Regions from separate parts of the Vogesella sp. EB genome, predicted to be linked through region 1. Evidence: riboswitches for the same ligand, from Rfam matches in the RefSeq annotation. Region 1 holds a riboswitch; the other holds the start of a gene.
The links. A riboswitch is a leader RNA that binds a small molecule or an ion and turns the genes downstream of it on or off. The one in region 1 is predicted to bind thiamine pyrophosphate.
Positions count from the first base shown of each region.

Region 1 (7,812 bases):
CCCAGCCACACCTGGCCGCGCTGTGGCCGCAACAGGCCGGCGATCACCGCCAGCAGGCTGGACTTGCCCTCGCCGGAGGGGCCGAGCAGGGCCACGGTTTCGCCGGCCGCCACCTGTAGCGACAGGCCGTCCAGCACGCGGCGGCCGGCAAACGCCAGCGCCAGGTCACGAAGTTCGAGCATGGGTCTTCTCCGGCCACTCGATGGCCATGAATGCCAGCAGCGCCAGCAGCAGTAGCACGCTGGACAACACCAGCGCCGCCTCAAGGTTGGCCGCGCCGGGGCGGCCCAGATGCTGGTAGATCAGCGTGGTCAGCGTCAGCCATTCCGGGCGCGACAGGAACAGGCTGACCGCAAACTCGCCGACGGCGGTGGCGGCGGCAAAGGCCATGCCACGCCGCAGCGCCGGGCGCATCAGCGGCAGGCTGACGCGCCAGAACACGCGCCACGGCGATGCGCCCAGCGTGCGCGCGGCATTGGGCAGCGCCGCCGGCAAGGCATCGCGAGCGCTGACCACCGCCTTGGCGACAAAGGGATAGGCCAGGAGCGCATAGGCGGCCACCAGCAGCGCCAGCGTCGCGCTGTAGCCGGGATAGGCCAGCAGCAGGCCGAAGGCGACGCACACCGGCGACACCATGAAGGGCAGGAACATCAGCGCGCGCAGGCTGGCGCTGCTTCTCGCCGCCAGCCCGTGCAGCAGGCCCAGGAGAGTCGCCAGCAGCAGCGCCAGCAGCGAGAAGCGCAGCGTGTTGCCCAGCGCCAGCAGGGTGTCGTCCTGCAGCAGCACCCGCCACGCCGCGGCATCAGCCAGCAGCGCGCGCAGCAGCACCGCCAGCAGCGGCGCGGCGGCAAACAGCGCCAACAGCAGCAGGCTGGCCAAGAGCAGCAGCCGTTGCGGCCAACCTTGCACCGGCTGTCGCAGCGGCGGGCTGCGCTTGTCCGGCCGCGCCAGGCGGCGCTCGATCAGCGCGTACAGCAGCGCAATGACGGCGCCGAGCAGCAGCATCAGCAGCGCCAGTGCGCCGGCATCGGCCAGGTTCAGCTCGTAGGCGACCAGTGAATAGATCTCGACCTCCACCGTGGCGTAACGCTGGCCGCCGAGCAGCAGCGCGAGGCCGAAGCCGGAGAAGCAGTACAGGAAGATCAGGCACAGCGCCGACGCCAGCCACGGCCGCACCACCGGCCACTCCACGCGCCAGAACGCGCGCCAGCGCGAGGCGCCCAGCGTGCGCGCCACCATCAGCCGGCTGGCCGGCACGTGGTCGAAGCCGTCCACCGCGGCGCGGATCAAGAGCGGCAGGTTGTAGAACAGGTTGCCGTACAGCAGCAGCCACGGCGTGTCCTGCAGGTTCAGCCCGCTGACGCCGTGCGGGCCGAACAGCGCCAGCACGCCGAGGCCGGCGACCAGCGTCGGCATCACGAACGGCAGCATCAGCACCCGCAACAGCAGCGCGCGGCCGCGAAACTCGAAATGCGCCAGCACCCACGCCAGCGGCAGGCCGAGTAATAGAGTTAGCACGCAGGTGGCCGCCGCCTGCAGCAGCGACCAGCCAAGGCGCCACTGCAGGTAGGCGTCACCCAGGAGCGCCGGGCTGAACGCCAGCCCGCCCTCGTACAGCAGGCGCGACAGCGGCAGCCCGACCAGCAGCAGCAGGAATAACAGCGGCGGCAACGCCAGCCAGCGGAAATTAGGCAACGGCAACACTTTCTGCATCACGACAATGGAAAACGGTAACGGCTGCCGCCGTTACCGTCGCGAAAACACCCCGCTGCCGGCCAGCGCCGGCAGCCCGCCGCATCACGGCGCGTTCTTGATCACCAGCCGCGTCCAGCGGCTGACCCAGGCGGCGGTCTTGTGCTGCATCGCCTTCAGGTCCGGGTTGCTGAAGCTGGCCGGCTGCGCGGCGTGCTTGAACACCGGCGCCAGCGCCACGCCGGCGACCGCCGGGTACATCCACATGCTGGTCTGCAGCTCTTTCTGTACCGCCTCGCCGCGCAGGAAATCGACGAACTGCTGTGCCAGCTGCGGCTGCAGCCCGCCCTTGACTTTGGCCACGCCCTCCACCTGCATGAACACGCCGCCTTTCAGCAACAGGTTGGCGGTCGGCGATTCGGCCAGTTTTTCCTTGCTGTAGAACACTTCCGCCGCCGGGCTGGTGGCGTAGCTGACCACGATCGGGCGCGCGCCGCCGTTGCGGGTGAAATCGGTGTAGTAGGCCTCGCTCCAGCCCTTGGCCACCTTCAGGCCGTTATCGCGCAGCTTGCCCCACCACTGGAAGGCGCCCTCCTCGCCCTTGCCGGCGATGGTCGCCAGCAGGAAGGCGAGGCCGGGGCTGGAGGTCGCCGGGTTTTCCACTACCAGCAGGTCCTTGTAGGCCGGGCGGGTCAGGTCGTCCAGCGTCGCCGGCAGCGGCAGCTTGCTGCCCGCAAACCAGGCCTTGTCGATGTTGAGGGTGACGTAGCCGTAATCGATGGCCACCGCGCCCGGCAGGCTGGCCACCGCCACGCTACGGCCAACCTTGCTGCTGGTGGCCTCCAGCACGCCGGCGGCGTTGGCCTTGCCGATCAGGGTGTTGTCGATGCCGTACACCACATCGGCCACCGGATTGGCGCGGGTCAGGATCAGCTTGTTGAGCATCTCGCCGGCATCGCCGCCCTTGATGATGGCCAGCTTGGCGCCGCTTTGCTTCTCGAACTCGGCGATGCGCTCTTTCGGCAGGCTGAACGAGCTGTGCGTCATCACCCGCAGCTCCGCGGCCAGGGTAGTCAGGGAAACGCCGGCCAGCGCCAGCAGCAGTACGGACTTCTTGAACATTGCAGACATCCTCTTTTGGTAATGGTGCCGACCAAAAGAAGAAGCGGGACGCGGACTGGCCGCGCATCACGCTCCCTCCGCTGGCATGACCCAGATCAGGTTCTGGGGTATCTCTCAGTCTGCCTGCGGCAGACACCCCCGGTGATCGAAGCGGCGAGTATAGCGCGTTGCGCGGCATTGCTTAACCGCCGCGGCGCGCGGCCGGCGCAAAAAAATCGCCCGCCCCCAGTGCGGGAACGGGCGTGTCTAGCAGTATGCCGACAGAAGCAACGGGACAGACTCTCAAGCGAGGCGCAGCCACCACAGCTACCCTCACCGAGTATTTAGCAATTGCCGTGCCAGCAAAAAGCGCCGCCGGCGCTGCCAATTCGCCACTTTGCCGCTATAAAAAGAATCACCACGACATGGCGCGTGCACCAGCACGGCGCAATGGGCACCCGATGCGGGCGGCATGGCAGATAAATAGCAAAAAGCTAACAAATCAAAAACAACAATCAATTTAACAAATGCATAACCGGTATCCATAATCCAGTCATCAACCGATCTGCAAGGAGCAAGGCCATGAAACGTTTCTTCCGCCAGCACATCACCCTCGACGAGATGTGGGCCAACCTGGTGTGGATGCAGTAAGCCACCACGTTGGCCGCAACCCGCGTGATGGCCAGTGCCCGGCAACCAGCCGGGTGGCCGGCGCCGGCGATGCCGTTCAGATCAGCAGTCAAGTCAACCCCAGCCAACCGCAGCGGACCCGCCACCTGGCGTGATCCGCTGGCAATCAAAAGCAACAGGAGATAACCATGTCGACAGAAGCCAAGTGCCCGTTTTCGGGTAGCGCCGCCCCGCACACCGTAGCCGGCGGCCCCTCCAACGGTGACTGGTGGCCCAATCAGCTGAAGCTGGGCATCCTGCACCAGCACTCCGCCAAGTCCGACCCGATGGGCGAGGCGTTCGACTATGCCGCCGAGTTCAAGACCCTGGATCTGGATGCCGTGGTCGCCGACCTGCACGCGCTGATGACCGATTCGCAGGACTGGTGGCCGGCGGACTGGGGCCACTACGGCGGCCTGATGATCCGCATGGCCTGGCACGCCGCCGGCACCTACCGCATCGCCGACGGCCGCGGCGGCGCCGGCACCGGCAACCAGCGCTTCGCCCCGCTCAACAGCTGGCCGGACAACGGCAACCTCGACAAGGCGCGCCGCCTGCTGTGGCCGATCAAGCAGAAATACGGCCGCAAGCTGTCGTGGGCCGACCTGTTCATCCTCGCCGGCAACGTGGCACTGGAATCGATGGGCTTCAAGACCTTCGGCTTCGGCGGCGGCCGCGCGGACATCTGGGCACCGGAAGAAGACGCCTACTGGGGACCGGAGAGCACCTGGCTGGGCGACAAGCGCTACAGCGGCGACCACGAGCTGGCAAACCCGCTGGCCGCGGTGCAGATGGGCCTGATCTACGTGAACCCGGAAGGCCCCAACGGCAATCCGGACCCGGTCGCCTCCGGCCGTGACGTGCGCGAAACCTTCGCCCGCATGGCGATGGACGACGAGGAAACCGTGGCGCTGGTCGCCGGCGGCCACACCTTCGGCAAGGCACACGGCGCCGGCGACCCGGCACTGGTCGGCCCGGAACCGGAAGCCGCGCCGCTCGAGGAAATGGGCCTCGGCTGGATCAACCAGTTCGGCAGCGGCAAGGGCGTGCATGCCACCACCAGTGGCATCGAGGGGGCATGGAAACCCAACCCCACCACCTGGGACCACGGCTACTTCAACACCCTGTTCGGCTACGAGTGGGAGCTGACCAAGAGCCCGGCCGGCGCGCACCAGTGGGTGGCCAAGGACGTGAAGCCGGAAGACATGATTCCGGACGCGCACGACCCGAGCAAGAAGCATCCGCCGATGATGACCACCGCCGACCTGTCACTGCGCCTCGACCCGATCTACGAACCGATTGCGCGCCGCTTCCATCAGGATCCGCAGGCGTTTGCCGACGCCTTCGCCCGCGCCTGGTTCAAGCTCACCCACCGCGACATGGGCCCGCGCGCCCGCTACCTCGGCAAGCTGGTACCGGCTGAAGAACTGATCTGGCAGGACCCGGTGCCGGCCGTGGACCACCCGCTGGTCGACGCACAGGACATCTCCGCGCTGAAAGCCAAGGTACTCGCCTCCGGCCTGTCCGTGGCACAGCTGGTCGGCACCGCCTGGGCCGCCGCCGCCACCTTCCGTGGCAGTGACAAGCGCGGCGGCGCCAACGGTGCGCGCATCCGCCTGGCGCCGCAGAAGGACTGGGCGGTCAACCAGCCGGCGCAACTGGCGCAGGTACTGCAAACGTTGGCCGCGATCCAGCAGGACTTCAACGCCAGCGCCGCCGGCGGCAAGCAGATCTCGCTGGCAGACCTGATCGTGCTCGCCGGTGGTGCCGCCATCGAAGCCGCGGCCAAGCAAGCCGGCCAGCAGGTGACCGTGCCGTTTGCGCCGGGGCGCACCGATGCCACGCAGGACCAGACCGATGTCGCCTCGTTCGCGGTGCTGGAACCACGTGCGGACGGCTTCCGCAACTACGTGCAGCCGGGGCTGGAGGGCGCCGCAGCCGAGCTACTGATCGACAAGGCGCAGTTGCTGACGCTGAGCGCGCCGGAAATGACGGTGCTGATCGGCGGCCTGCGCGTGCTGGGCGCCAACGCCGGCCAGGCACAGCACGGCGTGTTCACCCAGCGCCCCGGAACCCTGAGCAACGACTTCTTCGTCAACCTGCTCGACATGGGCACCAAGTGGCAAAAATCCGCCACCGACGGCGTACTGGAAGGCCGCGACCGCGCAACCGGCGCGCAGAAATGGACCGCCACCACCGTGGATCTGGTGTTCGGCTCCAACTCGCAGCTGCGGGCACTGGCCGAGGTGTACGCCTGCAGCGACGCGCAGCCGAAGTTCGTCAACGACTTCGTGGCGGCGTGGAGCAAGGTGATGAACCTGGACCGTTTCGATCTGGCGTAAGCGGCAAGACTGGGCCGGTGTGGCAAGCCGGCTGGTCTGGCCCGACAAGGCAAATGGCTGTTTCCGGTGACGGAAGCAGCCATTTTTGATTGCGGCACAGCGCGGCTGGCAGTGGCCGGCACATAAGGTTGGCCACAATTACGGCCGGAGCGCCTTGAGTCGCCCTGCTTAGCCGAGGCTCGCACGAAAGCGTGCCTCGGCCTCCCGAAACAGCGACTTGGCGTGCTCGACATTCCATGGTGCTTCGATGAGCGTTTCGTGGTCCCATTCACTGCGCGGTACGGGGGGAGCGAAGAAATCACCGCCATAGACGTGTATCGCACAAGTCATCTTCCCGATTGGATTCAGCACCGAGTGGATAACGTCACTATCGAGCGTGGCAACATCGCCAGCCCCCAAAGACTTGGCACCGACTGCCTCTATCGTCGTTCCCGTCCGCGTCCAGAAGACGTTGTCCTCGCGCCCGGTATAGATGCCGACCACCGAAAACATCTGGTGATTGTGCGGCATCAGGCTCATGCACGGCGCCCAGACAAAGCTGATGACGGTAAGATCAGGCGACCTGAATAGCGGCGTAAGGCCGGCATGTTGCGGCTCGCCAAGCTCGGCCATCACCCCGGCCCTATCCGACACCGCTTCGGCCACCAGCTCACTAATCGCCTCATGGCCCCCGGAAATGGCGCTCAAGCAATCCTGGATAAAACGATCCTTGTTGAACATGATCTCATGCCCTCCCGATCTGGTTCATCAGACCAAAGAAGCTCCTCGCCACCGGATGACTCTTTGGCTATTGACCAAGATATAGCCCAATCCGACCACTTGGACCGAGGCCACTCTCAGCGAGTTGCTGTAGAGAACATCCGTGCAAGAAACCATCCTAGAGATGATGCGCGACCGCCCGCTCGTGAGCGCCTGCTGCCATGCTGGCGCAGAAGAAGCCGCATGCCACCCGAAAGGTGGCTCTTGCTTATCCACTACCTCAGCCACCCTCGTTTCCTGACGTCCGGCAGCCAATGGTGTACGCTAGCCGCCACGCACGATTGAAACCATGCCGCCATGTCCAGCCGAAGCCTGAAAACGCCACCGAAAATCGATAAAACCGCCAGCGAGCCGGAGGCGATCCCGTTGCCGTCGCCGGAAGACGAGAGCCATCTTGCCGGCCGCAGCACGCCGCAGGCGGAGCAGCTGATCGCGCTGCTCGACAACGGGGTGCCGATCTACCTGTTCAGCCGCATCAGCAGCGGCCATACCTTCCAATCCGATTTTTTCCGCATCCAGTTCGTCACCTTCGCCCGTGCCGAGGGCAGCCAGTGGCTGCCGCTGCGCGGCGAGGCGTCGGAATGGATGAACACCCGCAACTGCCTGCAGGTGGCGGTCGATCACCCGTCGCACACGGTGTCGTTCGGGCCGAAATCCGGCTTCAGCCTCAGCCCGGAAATCTCCGGTCTCGGCCTGTCCGGCTACGCCTACTCGCAGGCCATCAGCTGGCTGAAACAACGCTACCCGGACTACCGCGTGCTGCCCAGCGTGCTGCCGGCACCAGAGGCGGACGGCGAAGAGGCGCGCGCGCATCGCAACAGCCGGCTGGCGGCGCACGGCTTCGATTTCGAGTGGGACGACGGCAGCCAGGTACACGGCCGCTATCACAAGGCCCGCGTGCGGCAGCTGATCAGTGGCTGGGACAACGAAAAAGTGGCCGAGGTATCGCTCAACGCGCTGCTGACCACGCTGTCGCGCCACGACGAGGAACGCGCCGAGCTGCAGCACAAGCTGCACGGTCTGCAGTCGCAGGAGCGCTCGCTGGAAACCTCGCTGCACAAGGAAAAGCAGACCAACCTACTGCTGACCGGCATCACCTGCTTCGTGCTGATCTTCAGCCTGCTCGGTGCACTCGGCTTCTACTGAGCATCCAATTGTTGCGGCCAAGGTTGGCCGCAACGCCTCCCCTTAGAACCTGCTCAAAGTCTCGCGCGCTCACGCGAGACAAGGCGAAAACGACTGAGGAAGC
Region 1 covers NZ_LFDT01000002.1:195-8,006, forward strand. The annotation lists partial or broken gene ACG97_RS01455 (ATP-binding cassette domain-containing protein) at 1-182, opposite strand, end outside; gene ACG97_RS01460 (ABC transporter permease) at 166-1,695, opposite strand; gene ACG97_RS01465 (thiamine ABC transporter substrate binding subunit) at 1,798-2,814, opposite strand; TPP riboswitch at 2,869-2,964, opposite strand; gene ACG97_RS17450 (hypothetical protein) at 3,127-3,399, opposite strand; gene katG (catalase/peroxidase HPI) at 3,612-5,804, shown strand; gene ACG97_RS01480 (metal-dependent protein of the double-stranded beta helix superfamily-like protein) at 5,973-6,524, opposite strand; gene ACG97_RS16820 (hypothetical protein) at 6,861-7,709, shown strand.

Region 2 (7,812 bases), on a different contig from region 1:
AGATCGCCAAGCACGTCGGCGACAGCATCGTGGTCACCATCGAGGAAGACGTCAGCAGCAGCAGCAGCCGGCAGCTGAACGACAAGGCCAGCGGCGCCACCAGCATCGACGGCCCCGGTGCGCTGCACACCATGCCGGGGCTGATCAAGCAACTGTTCGAGGTCGATGTCGACTCCGACTACAGCATCAACGACAGCGGCCAGAGCAGCGTCAAGAACAGCAACAAGGTCAACGGCAACATCATGGTGTCGGTGCTGGACGTGCTACCCAACGGCTATCTGGTGGTCGGCGGCGACAAGGCGGTGCTGGTCAACGGCAAGCAGAGCGTGCTGCGCTTCTCCGGCATCGTCAACGGCAACCATATCCAGCCCGGCAACAGCATCTCGTCGAAGTACGTGATCAACGCGCGACTGGACCAGGTCAACCAGAACATGCCGCTGGACGCCGGCGTGCTGGCGTGGGTGCAGTTGCTGTTCGGCGCCGCGGTCAGCCTGTACTGAGCGCGTGTTCACGATCGCGCGCGCTCACGCAAGACAGGGCGAACACGGCGGCGGAAGCGGCGTTGCGCCAGACAGGAGCACGCATTCCGGCGCCGTTTTCAACGCCGTATCGCCCCATTTGCAGCCATTCGCTACACATCATGCACAGGTTCTGCGCACAAGCTTGGCCGCAGGCAGCTAGCGCACGTCGCGCGGGCCGCCGCTGAACAGCAGCTGGTCGAGCAGGAAGATCAGCTTGGCCTCGGTGCTGGCCCACTTGTCGAAGCCGAGCCGGCGCGGCTCGTACACCACCTTGGCCAGCACGTTACCGTCCTTGCGCAGCGCCAGCGTGGCGTAGCTCATGTAGGCAAAATCCTGTTCCCAGGCACGGCTGGCGGCGTAGCTGAGCACCACGCAGCCGGCGGGCAGGGTGCCCGGCGCGTACACCTGGCTGGCCACGCCGCGGCGGCGCAGGCCGTCCTCCACCACGCGCAGGAAATCCGGCACCGTCACCCGTTCGTTCCACTCGATGCACAGCTGCGGGTACGGCGCCAGCCTCCGCTCGCTGGCCTGGCGTTCCTTTTCCGCCATCGCCTGCATCTCGGTGGCGGTGGAAAAGCCGAAGGTGAACACCTCGCGCACCGGGTTGGGCAGCGCCTGGATGGTGATGCAGCCGCCGAGGCTGGCGCTGGCCAGCAGCAGGCCGAGGCGGACGGTTCGCGAGCAGGAGTGGGGCATGGGGACGGCCGCGCCAGGCGGTAACGGGGAGAGCCAGCCGGCAGTCTACGCGCGGCGATGTAGCGGGCAGTTTGCCGCTTTGTATCCATTCCCGTACACAACGCACACACCGGCGTTGCAGCCGCTGTTTAAGCTGGCGCGATCGTGTTCCGGCGCAGGCCCTGATTCCCATGATTTCCAGCAGTCCCGCTCTCACCGTTGCCCCCGGCGCCGCACCGGCCATGCTGCACGTGCTGGTGGTGGACGACGACGAAGACATCCGCAGCCTGATCTGCCAGTACCTGCACGGCTACGCGATGAGCTGCGTCGGCGTCGGCAACGGCCGCGCCATGCGCGAGGCGATGGCCACCCGCCAGTTCGACGTCATCGTGCTAGACCTGATGCTGCCCGGCGAAAGCGGGCTGACACTGTGCAAGGAGATCCGCAGCCAGTCCGCGGTGCCGATCCTGATGATCAGCGCCCACGGCGAGCCGATCGAACGCATCATCAGCCTGGAGGTGGGCGCCGACGACTTCGTCAACAAGCCGTTCGACATCCGCGAGTTGGTGGCGCGCATCCACTCGGTGCTGCGCCGCACCCAGGCCGGGCGCCAGCCGGCCGCCGGCCACGGCAGCGACAAGCCGCCGCGCCAGATCCAGTTCGGCGACTGGCGCCTCAACGTCGGCCTGCGCCAGCTGCAGGACAAGCAGGGCGTGGTGATCCCGCTGTCCAATGCCGAATTCCGCCTGCTGTCGGTGCTGCTGCAGCGGCCGCGCACCATCCTCGACCGCGAGCTGCTGCTGGACCTGACCCGCGGCTGTACCGTCGACGCCTTCGACCGCAGCATCGACATCCTGATCTCGCGCCTGCGCCACAAGCTACAGGACGACCCGCGCAACCCGCGCCTGATCCGCACCGTGCGCGGCGAGGGCTACATCCTGGATGCGGTGACCAGCTGCCTGTAAACGGTGGCGCCAAGCCGCGCGCGGCGACACGAAAACGGTGGCGTGACCGCGCGCACGCCGGGTGCCGGTGCCGCTAACGCCGTATCAGCCGCTGGCCATCCGGTAAGCCTTGAAGCGGCGCGTCGTTGCGGCCAACGTTGGCCGCAGCGTGTGCGCTAGAACAACCCGCCCTGTGCCACCACGCCACCCCAGGCGATCTCGCCGCGGCCGCGCTCGGCCAGCCACTGGTTGGCCTGCGAGAAATGGCGGCAGCCGAGAAAACCGCGGCTGGCCGACAGCGGTGACGGGTGCGCCGCCTTCAGCACGCAGTGGCGGGCGGCATCGATACGCTCGGCCTTGGTATGCGCCCAGTTGCCCCACAGCAGGAACACGCAGCCGGGGTTGGCCGCGTTCACCGCGTCGATCAGCGCGTCGGTCACCGGCTGCCAGCCGAGCTTGCCGTGGCTGCCGGCGCGGTCGGCCTCCACCGTCAGCGAGGCATTCAGCAGCAGCACTCCCTGCGCCGCCCAGTGCGTCAGGTTGCCGCTGGCCGGCGGCGGCAGGCCGAGGTCGCTGAGCTGTTCCTTGTAGATGTTGCGCAGGCTGGGCGGGATCTTCACCCCGTCCGGCACCGAAAAGCTCAGCCCCATCGCCTCGCCGGCGCCGTGGTACGGATCCTGGCCGATGATCACCACGCGGATGTCGGCCGGCGCCACGTGGCGCAGCGCGTTGAACACCAGCTCGCGCGGCGGGTAGATCACCGCACCGGCGGCGGCGCGGTCGGCCAGTTGCGCGTCGATCACCGCCAGTTGCGCACTGATGGCCGGCGTTGCCAGCACCTGTTGCCAGGCGGCGGGCAGGGTGGCGAGGGCGGGGGCGAGATAAGTCATGTTGTTAACCATCGGAATCACGAAAAATTCAGGGTCCGGCCGCGGGGGAGTCACCCCCCGTTGCTGCCACCGAACCCGCAGCAGCAATAGCGGCCGCCAACACCGCGCCAGACACGCAAAGACCAGCGTGCAATGGCATGCCGTGCCGGCAGCGGTACCAATAAAAAAGCCGCTCCACAGGGAACGGCTTTGCTTGCGGCCAACGTCGGCTCAGTAGCGCGCCATCGCCGGCTCGACCTCGTCCGCCCACGCCGCCACGCCGCCGCGCAGGCTCAGCACCTGCTCGAAACCGGCGTTTTCCAGGAACAGGCCGACCTGGTAGCTGCGCACGCCGTGGTGGCAGATGGTCACCACCGGGGTGTCATCCGGCAGCTCGTTGTGGCGCAGCGGGATCAGGTTCATCGGAATCTGGCGCGAGCCGTCGATGCGGCACAGCGCGTATTCCCAGTCCTCGCGCACGTCGAGCAGCACCGGCTGCGGACGGGACGCGTCGGCCAGCCAGTCGGCCAGCTCGCGGGCGTTGATTTCGCGGATCATCAGAAGCTGAAGCGCGACGGTTCGATCGCGTCCAGCTGCTGCAGGCGCGCGATATTGGTATCGAAGCTGACGCTTTCCTGATACGCGGTTTCGGACACGCGGGTGATGATCTTGGCGACCATTACCGGCGCGTCGCCGACGATTACCGCCATACGGCCACCAACGGCCAGCTGTGCCTTCAGCGCTTCCGGCACTACCGGTACCGAACCGCCGACGCAGATCACGTCGAACGGTGCCTGCGCCGCCAGACCGTCAATGCCGTTGCCCTGGCTCAGCGTCACGTTCTTGATGCCGGCGGTTTTGAGGTTGGCCGCGGCGTGCTGCAGCTGCTGCGCGTCGATGTCGACGCTGTACACATGCTGGCCGACGGCGGCCAGCAGTGCGGTCAGGTAGCCGCTGCCGGTGCCGATTTCCAGCACCTTGTCGCTGGCTTTCACCTGCAGGTCCTGCACCAGACGGGCTTCGACCTTCGGCTCCAGCATGGTGCAGCCGTTGTCCAGCGGCAGCTGGGTGTCGACAAAGGCCAGCGCGCGCTTGTCGGTACCGACAAAATCTTCGCGTTTCACGTGGAACAGCAGATCGAGAATGGAGGTGTCGAGCACGTCCCACGGACGGATCTGTTGCTCAACCATATTGAAGCGGGCTTGTTCGAAATTCATCGGAAACTCCGGCTTGGATTCTAGACAATATCAAGGACGACTCTGAAAAACAGGCTGCCTCAACCCGCATTTCACAACCGCCCGAGCAATTCGTAACTTGCGATTATCCCACATTTACCTTACCTTCACAGCATCGCTAGGGGTCCTGCTCCTGTTGTGTACCATTCGCACCAAAACGCGTATGGCATAAACAGGGCGGGTGAGAGTTACCCTTAGAACCTGACCCGGATAATACCGGCGTAGGGAAGCGTAATCTGCCAGACACCGCCCGCCGCGCTGCGTTCCCGCCCGGCTTGCGGCCAACCTTGCAGCCGGACACCCGGGCCGCTCCTTGCGCCGTTTCATCGCCTTGGAGAACCTGCCCGATGAACGCGCCTGCCACACCCGATAGCCACAAGCCCAACCAACAGATGGTGGTCGATGCCGCCGCCATCGCGCCGCTGCCCAATTCGCGCAAGATCTACGTACAGGGCAGCCGCCCGGACATCCGCGTGCCAATGCGCGAGATCAGCCAGGCCGACACCCCGACCCAGTTCGGCGGCGAGCGCAACCCGCCGATCTACGTCTACGACTGCAGCGGCCCGTACACCGACCCCGCCGCCAGCATCAACATCCAGAACGGCCTAGCCCCGCTGCGCGCGGCGTGGATCGCCGAACGCGACGACACCGAGCTGCTCGCCGGCCTGTCCAGCGACTACGGCCGCCAGCGCGAAGCCGACCCGAAACTGGCCGACCTGCGCTTCAACCTGCAGCGCAAACCGCGCCGCGCCAAGCCTGGCCGCAACGTCAGCCAGATGCACTACGCACGCCAGGGCATCATCACCCCGGAGATGGAATACGTCGCCATCCGCGAAAACCTCAACCGCCAGGCCTATGTCGAGAGCCTGAAAACGGCCGGTGGCAAGAACGACCGCCTGCTGGAGCTGATGACGCGGCAGCACCCCGGCCACAGCTTCGGCGCCAACCTGCCGGAGACCATCACCCCGGAATTCGTGCGCCAGGAAATCGCCGCCGGTCGCGCCATCATCCCCAACAACATCAACCACCCGGAATCCGAGCCGATGATCATCGGCCGCAACTTCCTGGTGAAGATCAACGGCAACATCGGCAACAGCGCGGTAACGTCGTCGATCAGTGAAGAAGTGGACAAGATGACCTGGGGCATCCGCTGGGGCGCCGACACCATCATGGACCTGTCCACCGGCAAGAACATCCACGAAACCCGCGAGTGGATCCTGCGCAATTCGCCGGTCCCGATCGGCACGGTGCCCATCTACCAGGCACTGGAAAAGGTCAACGGCAAGGCCGAAGACCTGACCTGGGAAATCTTCAAGGACACCCTGATCGAGCAGGCGGAGCAGGGCGTCGACTACTTCACCATCCACGCCGGCGTGCGCCTGCAGTACGTGCCGCTGACCGCCGGCCGCATGACCGGCATCGTGTCGCGCGGCGGCTCGATCATGGCCAAGTGGTGTCTGGCGCATCATCAGGAAAACTTCCTGTACACCCACTTCGAAGACATCTGCGACATCATGAAGGCCTACGACGTGGCCTTCTCGCTGGGCGACGGCCTGCGCCCGGGCAGCGCCTGGGACGCCAACGACGCGGCGCAGCTGGGGGAACTGAAGACGCTGGGCGAACTGACCCAGATCGCGTGGCAGCACGACGTGCAGGTAATGATCGAAGGCCCCGGCCACGTGCCGATGCAGCTGATCAAGGAGAACATGGACAAGGAGCTGGAGTGGTGCCACGAAGCACCGTTCTACACCCTGGGGCCGCTGACCACCGACATCGCACCGGGCTACGACCACATCACCAGCGCGATTGGTGCGGCGCAGATCGGCTGGTACGGCACCGCCATGCTGTGCTACGTGACGCAGAAGGAGCACCTGGGCCTGCCGAACAAGAATGATGTGAAGGAAGGCATCATCACCTACAAGCTGGCCGCCCACGCCGCCGACCTGGCCAAGGGCCATCCGGGCGCGCAGATCCGCGACAACGCGCTGTCCAAGGCGCGCTTCGAGTTCCGCTGGGAAGACCAGTTCAACCTCGGCCTTGACCCGGACAAGGCTCGCGAATTCCACGACGAGACGCTGCCGAAAGACAGCGCCAAGGTGGCGCACTTCTGCTCCATGTGCGGCCCGCACTTCTGTTCGATGAAGATCACGCAAGATGTGCGCGAATTCGCCGCCAAACAGGGCATCAGCGAACAGGACGCGCTGCAGAAGGGTATGGAAGTGAAGTCGATCGAGTTCGTGAAGGGCGGCGGCAAGCTGTACGACAAGGTGTAAGACGTTATTGCTTCACGTGAAACAAAAGGTTGGCCGCATTACTGCGGCCAACCTTTTTCTGAACTAGAGGTGATCTTCACCTTTACGCAACGATTCACTGACATTGCGAACCTCTTCCAGTTGAACGTTCGCATGCTGATACGTATCAAGCATCAGCTGATACTTTGAATCGATTGCTTCAGCCAGTTCATTAGTTTTTACAGCCAGTTCATCTATTTTTTGTACTTTTTCATCAAGTGCTTCGAATTTCTCATTGAGAAGAGACTTAGCCTCCCGAATCAATTCAATCGTCTCTGATAGCTCATTTTTGGCTTCACGGGACAATTTTCTTATTTCCACAACTTGCTTTTCAACGTCAGCTTTATAGTTTTTGGCAACTAACCAAGGGGCGATGACCCCGAATAGTGCAATGACTCCCGTTAGCACCCCAAGAAAGCCCAGCCAAAAATCTACTGACTTGCGGCCAACCTCCAGCGCGTCCTTGGCTACCTCGAGAGCCTGTTTTTCACCTTGAATGCTTTTCAACGCGCTGGCAGCGGCGGCACTGGCCATGACTGGCGTGGCAGCATACACCTGGCTGGCAACCAGCTGTTGCAGGGCGGTTTGCTGCTCCGGCGTAAACGGGGAACCGGCCGGCACATCGGCATGCGCAAGGTTGGCCGCAACGAGGGCGGTGGCGAGCAGGGAGAGAAGCAGGGCAGGGCGCAGTGGCAGCATGGATGAATTCCGGCGGACGATGCCTGATTCTATCAGCATCATTCGCCGGCAATACGCAGGCCGAGCCGAGAAGCAGTTTCACGTGGAACGGCTTCAAGCCTGCAGCGTCTTGCGGCCAAGCTTGGCGCCAGACAGCAAAACGGCAGCCGTCAGTGGCTGCCGTTGTTGATGGCGATGGCGCAGAATCAGGCTTTGCGCCGGTAGCTGACGCCAGGGAACACGCGGATGATGTCGTCGCCGCTCAGCGCCTGGCTGTCGGCTTCCAGCAGCTGCCAGTAGTGATCGCCGTCGAACAGGTCGCGATAAACCGGGATGCCGTCCTGGTAGAACATCAGGTGGTGGCCGATGAAATCGTCGAGCGGGCGCGGCGAGCTGTCGTCCTGCATCACGAACATCACCGCGGTGCTGGGGGAGAGCTCGCGGATCTGCTCGCGGTCGGCCTGCCACAGCCCGACAAAGATCAGTAGCACGGAAAACATCAGTAGTGTCCAGGCGGTGGCCAGCGTGGACAGCACCGCCAGGATCGTCGCCCCGGTGAAGTAGAACCGACTGTCAAACATGATGCCCCCCCTGTGCTG
Region 2 covers NZ_LFDT01000036.1:8,915-16,726, forward strand. The annotation lists gene ACG97_RS15215 (flagellar basal body L-ring protein FlgH) at 1-500, shown strand, start outside; gene ACG97_RS15220 (hypothetical protein) at 678-1,217, opposite strand; gene ACG97_RS15225 (response regulator) at 1,388-2,161, shown strand; gene ACG97_RS15230 (uracil-DNA glycosylase) at 2,317-3,030, opposite strand; gene ACG97_RS15235 (rhodanese-like domain-containing protein) at 3,241-3,567, opposite strand; gene ACG97_RS15240 (protein-L-isoaspartate O-methyltransferase) at 3,567-4,226, opposite strand; TPP riboswitch at 4,355-4,489, shown strand; gene thiC (phosphomethylpyrimidine synthase ThiC) at 4,637-6,517, shown strand; gene ACG97_RS15250 (hypothetical protein) at 6,581-7,234, opposite strand; gene ACG97_RS15255 (hypothetical protein) at 7,420-7,794, opposite strand.
Region 2: another riboswitch for thiamine pyrophosphate. It lies ahead of thiC (phosphomethylpyrimidine synthase ThiC); the one in region 1 lies ahead of ACG97_RS01465 (thiamine ABC transporter substrate binding subunit).